One region of the Nitrobacter vulgaris genome, then DNA from elsewhere that is predicted to be linked to it. Evidence: riboswitches for the same ligand, from Rfam matches in the RefSeq annotation. Region 1 holds a riboswitch; the other holds the start of a gene.
The links. A riboswitch is a leader RNA that binds a small molecule or an ion and turns the genes downstream of it on or off. The one in region 1 is predicted to bind cobalamin.
Positions count from the first base shown of each region.

Region 2: linked by a shared signal. The riboswitch ahead of GGQ85_RS06310 (TonB-dependent receptor plug domain-containing protein) and the one ahead of metE (5-methyltetrahydropteroyltriglutamate--homocysteine S-methyltransferase) in region 1 are both predicted to bind cobalamin.

Region 1 is NZ_JAVDPZ010000012.1:47,395-50,803, reverse strand. It holds gene metE (5-methyltetrahydropteroyltriglutamate--homocysteine S-methyltransferase) at 1-1,753, opposite strand, end outside; cobalamin riboswitch at 1,859-2,091, opposite strand; gene GGQ85_RS09500 (epoxyqueuosine reductase QueH) at 2,129-2,797, opposite strand; cobalamin riboswitch at 2,985-3,185, shown strand; gene GGQ85_RS09495 (ribonucleoside-diphosphate reductase subunit alpha) at 3,303-3,409, shown strand, end outside.
Region 2 is NZ_JAVDPZ010000007.1:86,857-90,265, reverse strand. It holds gene GGQ85_RS06320 (P1 family peptidase) at 1-544, shown strand, start outside; gene rpe (ribulose-phosphate 3-epimerase) at 848-1,549, shown strand; cobalamin riboswitch at 1,775-1,969, shown strand; gene GGQ85_RS06310 (TonB-dependent receptor plug domain-containing protein) at 2,083-3,409, shown strand, end outside.

The sequences.
Region 1 (3,409 bases):
TAGTGACGGGACCGGTGAGCATGCCCTTCATCGGCTTCGGCGTCAGGGATTGCGCGTATTTCCACCAGCCGACGGTCATCGGTTTGGGCCGGGACACGTCGCCGAACAGGATCGGCGGACGAACGCAGCGCGAGCCGTAGCTCTGCACCCAGCCATACCTGGTGAAAGCGAATCCGGACAGCTGCTCGCCGAAATACTGCACCATGTCGTTGCGTTCGAACTCGCCGTGCACGAGCACGTCGAGACCGATGTCTTCCTGCCAGCGGATGGTTCGTGCCGTCTCCTCCCGCAGGAACGTCTCGTAGTCGGCGTCGCTCAATGCCCCCTTGGCGTGCGCCGAACGCGCCTTTCGAACCTCGGCGGTCTGCGGGAACGAACCGATCGTGGTGGTCGGGAACGACGGCAGGCCGAAGCGTTCGCGCTGCAATTTCGCGCGATCTGCAAACACGCGCTTGCGCCGTGCCATGTCCGAGGTGACGGCTGCGATCCGCGCCGCAACTTTCGCGTCGTGAACCTTCGGCGACATTTTGCGGGCCATCGCGGCCTTCGCGGATGCATCCACCGCATCGGCAACCGACGCGCGGCCGCTGGCCAGGGCTTCACCCAGCGTCGCCAGTTCATCCATCTTTTGCACCGAAAACGCGAGCCAGCTCTTCAACTCGGCATCGAGATCGGCTTCCAGCGCCACGTCGATCGGCACATGCAGGAGCGAGCAGGACGGCGCGATCTGTACGCAATCGATGCCACGTTTAGCGACCACGGATTCCAGACGATCGAGCAATACGGGGAGATTAGCACGCCAGATATTGCGGCCGTCGATCACGCCTAGGGACAAGACCAGATCCTGCCTCGCCTTTGCCACCACGGTGTCGAGTTGTTCCGGAGCGCGAACGAGGTCAATGTGAAGGCCAGCGACCGGCAGCGACAATGCGGTATCGAGGTTATCGCCGAGACCGCCAAAATAGGTCGTCAGCATGATCTTCAGCTTCGGCAGCGCGCTCGCGAGCTGTTCGTATGTCGCGCGCAATGCCTTGCGGGTCGCATCGTCGAGATCGAGAATAAGACAGGGTTCGTCGAGTTGCACCCATGCGGCGCCCTCCGCAGCAAGGCGCTTGAGCAGATCGATATAGACCGGCAGCAGGCCGGAGAGCAGCGACAGCGGATCGAAATTCGCGTCCTTGCTCTTGCCGAGCTTCAAATAGGTGACGGGACCGAGCAGCACCGGCCTTGTCTGATAGCCGAGTGCCTTGGCCTCGCGATATTCGTCGACGGCCTTGAGCGACGAGAGTTCAAACCGTTGGCCGCTGGTGAATTCAGGGACCATGTAGTGGTAATTGGTGTCGAACCACTTGGTCATCTCCTGCGCCGGCGCACCATGCGCGTGACCGTCGCCATGATGACCATGCGTGCAGCTCGAATCGTGATCTTCGCCTTGCGCGCCCCGCGCCATCGCGAAGTAGGTTGCAAGCGGCACCGGCCCGCTTTTCCATCCGTAGATGTCCGGGATCGCGCCAACCATCACGCTGGTGTCGAGCACATGATCGTAGAGCGTGAAATCGTTCGACGGGATGACAGTGACGCCGAGCGACTTCTGTCGCGCCCAGTTCGCGGCCCGCAATCCGGCTGCCGCTTCAAGTAACGCGGATTCGTCGGACTTGCCCGACCAGTAGCTTTCAAGCGCGATCTTCAGTTCACGGCGCGGACCGATGCGCGGCGTGCCGAGCGTAGCAACAGGAAGAGAGGAAACTGACACGGCTTACCCCATATGTTGGGGGCTGGGCCTTAGCGACGCGGCATGGGATTCATGGCGGGCTCGCCATGAAAACCGCAAGCGCACCACCGGGACACCCCGCCCGAGGACGACTATGTTGTCGGGGCAGGTCTCCTGGCTCGCGGGTCTCAGCTTTGGTCCGGCCTTCCCGGGATTACTCCCAGTGACACTGATGGACCACGGCTCACCGCTTACAGTTGCGGGGGCAGCGCCGGCATTACCCAGATCCATGGACGAAGACCCATGGACCAGAGCGCACCGGCTTCCCTCTTAGCTCCGGGCTTGAATTGTCCCGGAGAACCTCGACGCCAACCCTATGGGCCACCGTCCACGGGCCGTCAACCGGCACCGCGCATCTTATGTCGGGTCCGAATCCTCGCCGTGCCGGTAGAATTGCGTCCCGATCACGATCGGCGGACGACCCTGATCCCGGCGGTGCTGATTGGTATCGCGCAGCGAATAGACGCAGCCGCAATACTCCTGTTGATAGAATTGCTCGCGCTTGCTGATATCGATCATTCGCTGCGAGCCGCCGCCCTTGCGCCAGTTGAAATCCCAATACGAGAGACCGTCATAACGTCCGGCCGCGCGATGGCCGCAGTCGTTGATCTGCGCCATGTTCTTCCAGCGGGAGATGCCGAGCGACGACGTCATCACCGGGAAACCATGCTCATGTGCATGGAGCGCGGTGCGCTCGAAGCGCATGTCGAAGCACATGGTGCAGCGCGCCCCGCGTTCAGGTTCCCACTCCATCCCTTTGGCACGGGCAAACCAGTTATCCTTGTCGTAATCAGCATCAACGAACGGCACGCCGTGCTTCTCCGCGAAGCGGACGTTTTCGTCCTTGCGCAGCAGGTATTCCTTCAGGGGATGGATGTTCGGATTGTAAAAAAAGATCGTGTAATCGATCCCCGATGCGAGCATCGCTTCCATCACTTCGCCTGAGCAGGGCGCGCAACAGGAATGCAGCAACACCTTTTTTTGCCCGTTCGGGGGCGTCAGGTTCGGTCGGACGAATTCGGTCACGGCGGACTCGGCGGTTGAGCGGCGAAACAAACGCCGCGGCAAATCTGCGCAGATAATGGTCTGTATGATCGAAGCGTCAAGAGTTGGACAGAGCGATGGTTGCACAGCGTTTTTCGCCGAACTGTGAATTACGAGAATTGTGAAGCCGGAGTCGAAACGATCTGTTGACTCGGAATTTGGTGCGGCTACTAGATATGGTGGTCACGGTCTCTCGAGTCGCAACACCGAGAGCTAAAGAGGGAAGCCGGTAGTGCCGGCGCTGCCCCCGCAACTGTTAAGCGGCGAGCCGAAGTCCATTGAGTGTCACTGGGATCGCAAGGCCCTGGGAAGACCGGACGGACGCTGAGACCCCGCAAGCCAGGAAACCTGCCGTGACAGCCGAAACGTTCCCTGGGCGGGGTGTCCCAGCGGGCCGCTTGACGGGAATCGCGGCGTCCGCCGTGGGATTTCCTGCGCGCGTCTCCCGCCTGACCCCGGCTCGCAACAAAACTGGGGTCTTGAGCCGATGTCTCTCGCAACCGAAGCTGCGCGTGCTGTGCGTCCGTCTTTGCCTGCTGCGGCTGCGATGCCGCCCAGCGAACCCGCGTACCAGGTCATTCGGCGCAACGGTTC
Region 2 (3,409 bases), on a different contig from region 1:
TGCCAATTTGAAGGGCGGCGTCGGCTCCGCTTCGGCCGCCACGCCAAGTGGCGTGCGGGTGGCGGCGCTCGCCGTGGTGAACGCGGTCGGTAGCGTCACAGTCGGAGACGGCCCCTGGTTCTGGGCGGCGCCATTTGAATCCGGCGACGAATACGGCGGACGCGGGTTGCCGCCGTCGTTCACGCCAGAGATGCTGGCAATGCGATTGAAGGGCGGCGCAACAGCAAACGCTGGCGAAAACACGACGCTCGTCATCGTCATCACCGATGCGGTGCTTACCAAACCGCAAGCCAGACGGCTTGCGATTATCGCCCAAACCGGTTTCGCGCGGGCGATTTATCCAGTTCACGCTCCCCTGGACGGCGATATCGTGTTCGCTGCCGCCACCGGAGCCAAGCGAATCGATCCGCTCATCGGATTGACCGAACTCGGAATGATCGCAGCCAACACGGTGGCTCGCGCGATCGCACGCGGCGTCTATGAAGCAAAAGCACTTCCGTTTCCGAACGCATTGCCGGCATGGAAGGACCGGTTTGATCGATGATTCCAATCTGGCGTGCATAGGTCTTTCCGCCACCGAGGACGGCATGTAATTCATGTATAGTATAAATAATTGTATTATTTTGTGTATTTAAGGTTAGTTTCAAGTATAGATTTAGACAATCTGACCGGCGGATACTCCTCGTGCGCACTGTCGCGCATCTCAGCAATGGAGAAACGTCATGAAGAGAATCCTCGTGCTCGCGTTCCGTCCCCCGACCCGGTGCTAACGCCGCTCATTGCCCCCGGACGCGGCTCATGTTACGCGGGGCTCTCTCAAGCTCCGCAGAAATTTTCGGAAACGTTCATGTCCCAGACTTTTGTGCCGCGTCCTCTCGTTATCGCACCGTCGATCCTGGCCTCCGACTTCTCGAAGCTTGGCGAGGAGGTTCGCGCCGTCGATCAGGGGGGTGCCGATTGGATCCACCTCGACGTGATGGACGGCCATTTCGTGCCGAACATCTCCTACGGTCCCGATGTCATCAAGGCGATGCGCCCGCACACGAAGAAGATCTTCGATGCCCATCTGATGATCTCGCCGTGCGATCCTTACCTCGAAGCCTTCGCCAAGGCCGGTTGTGATCACATCACGGTTCACGTCGAAGCGGGACCGCACCTGCACCGCTCGCTGCAGGCCATTCGCGCGCTCGGCAAGAAGGCGGGGGTCACACTCAATCCCGCAACGCCGCTCTCCACCATCGAATACGTGCTCGACATGGTCGATCTGGTGTTGGTGATGTCGGTCAACCCCGGTTTCGGCGGCCAGAAGTTCATCTCCTCGGCAGTCGGCAAGATTCGGGATTTGCGTACGATGATCGCTGGACGGCCGATCGATATCGAGGTTGACGGCGGAGTCGGCCCCGACGTTGCGGGCGAACTCGGCGCCGCCGGCGCCAATGCCTTCGTGGCAGGCTCGGCGGTCTTCAAGGGCGGCACGATGGAATCCTACAAGGCGAACATGGACGCGATCCGCAGCGCCGCCGCGGCAGCACGGGGCGAAGTGGTCTGACGCAAACGCCGGTACCGGCAGCGTATAGTTCTCGCCCGCGCCCGGAGCAGGAAGGGTTGCAAGTCCGCCTGCCCCGACGGCTTGCTCGCATCGGCAACATACAGCCTCGAGAATGCAGACAAAGCAGATCTCGCCGGCGGCAACTTGTTGCTGCGGATATGCAACGCCACGAGGAAAAGCCGTAGCTGAGTCGCTCCGTCGATTGACATCGACTTTGTTCCCCCTCAAACAGATCGGCGACGGTTCTCCCTCGGGAGATCAAAAGGGAACGTGGTGCGGGATCATCCTAACGCCACGGCTGCCCCCGCAACTGTAAGCGGTGAATCTGCGTCACACGCCACTGGGATATCTCGGCCCCGGGAAGGCGACGCCAGGTAACGACCCGCGAGCCAGGAGACCTGCCGTCAAGCCGTGGTCACACGCGAAGATGTCAGTCGGGGACTACAGACATCCGCTTCATCGGCGCCGGCATAGGCTCCCGTGAAACCTCGTTCGCTGTGACGTGCCACCGACGTCCTGCCGAGGTTCCCTCCATGTCCGCCTCCTCCTTGTCCGGGGTTTATCGCAGAAGCCTGCTTGCCTCCACCGTCCTCGCCTCGCTGGGATCGGTCGGCCTGACGACGCCTTCGTGCGCGCAGCAATCCGCCTCTCCCAATCTGCTGCCTCCGATCCGGATCGCGCCGCCGCCGGATAGAACGACAGATTCACGGCCGCCATCTCACCGCGCGGCGTCGCGATCGCGCCGTGTGGCCCGCTCCGCTCCTCGACAAGCTCCTGTCACTGAGACGCCCGTTCCGGGCACGATGGGTTCGACCGTGGTCAGCCCCACGGGAGTGGTGACGCCTGCAAGGCAATTGGCAAGCTCCATCACCATCGTCACCGAGAAGGATATACAGACCCAGCAGTACCGCACCGTTCCGGATATCCTGAGGACGGCTCCCGGTCTGAATGTGTTGCAAGCCGGCGGACCGGGCGCCCAGACTTCGGTTTTCATGCGAGGCACGAACGCCAACCACACCAAGGTGATCCTCGACGGAATCGACATCGGCGATCCCGGCAACGCGAATGGCGCATTCGACTATGCGCATCTTCTTGCGGCGGACATTCAGCAGATGGAAATTCTCCGGGGCCCGCAAAGCGGACTCTATGGTTCCGACGCAATCGGCGGAGTGATCTCCATCATCACAAAAAAGGGAGAAGGTCCTCCGCGCGCCACCGCGTCAATCGAGTCCGGCTCATTCAAAACGTTCAACCAGACGCTCGGATTGAGCGGCTCCGAAAAGAACTTCAACTACGCGGTCAACGTCGCCCATCTCCATGCCGGAGATGTTCCTGTCACACCGCCGGAGCTTCTCCCGCCCGGACGGCAAGCGATCGGAAACAACTATGACAACATGACCTATTCGACCAAGCTCGGCGTCGATCTCAATGAGAATCTGACAGTCAACTCGGTGGTCCGCTATACTGACGCGACGCTGCTGTTCACAGGCGACGGTGGATTTCCAAGCACGCCCAACGCCACCCAGAGCACACACGCTGTCCAGCAACTCTTCAACCGCGAAGAAGCCGTGTGGTCTCTGTTCGATGGGCGCGTCCAAAGCTACTTCGGTGTCAATTACACCAACAGCAGAGGCTACGACGCAGGTCCCGGCAGTCCGGTCACGACCACCACGGGCGAGCGCCTCAAGTTTGACTGGCGCACGGTGGCCGAAATTGCGCGTGACAACCATCTGGTCTTCGGCGCCGAGCATCAGACCGATCGCATCGACACCACCGATCTTGCCGCCAAGAACGGCAACAAGGCAGGCTTCATCGAGTTGCAATCAGCTCTCGCGAACCGCCTTTTCCTCGTTGCGAATG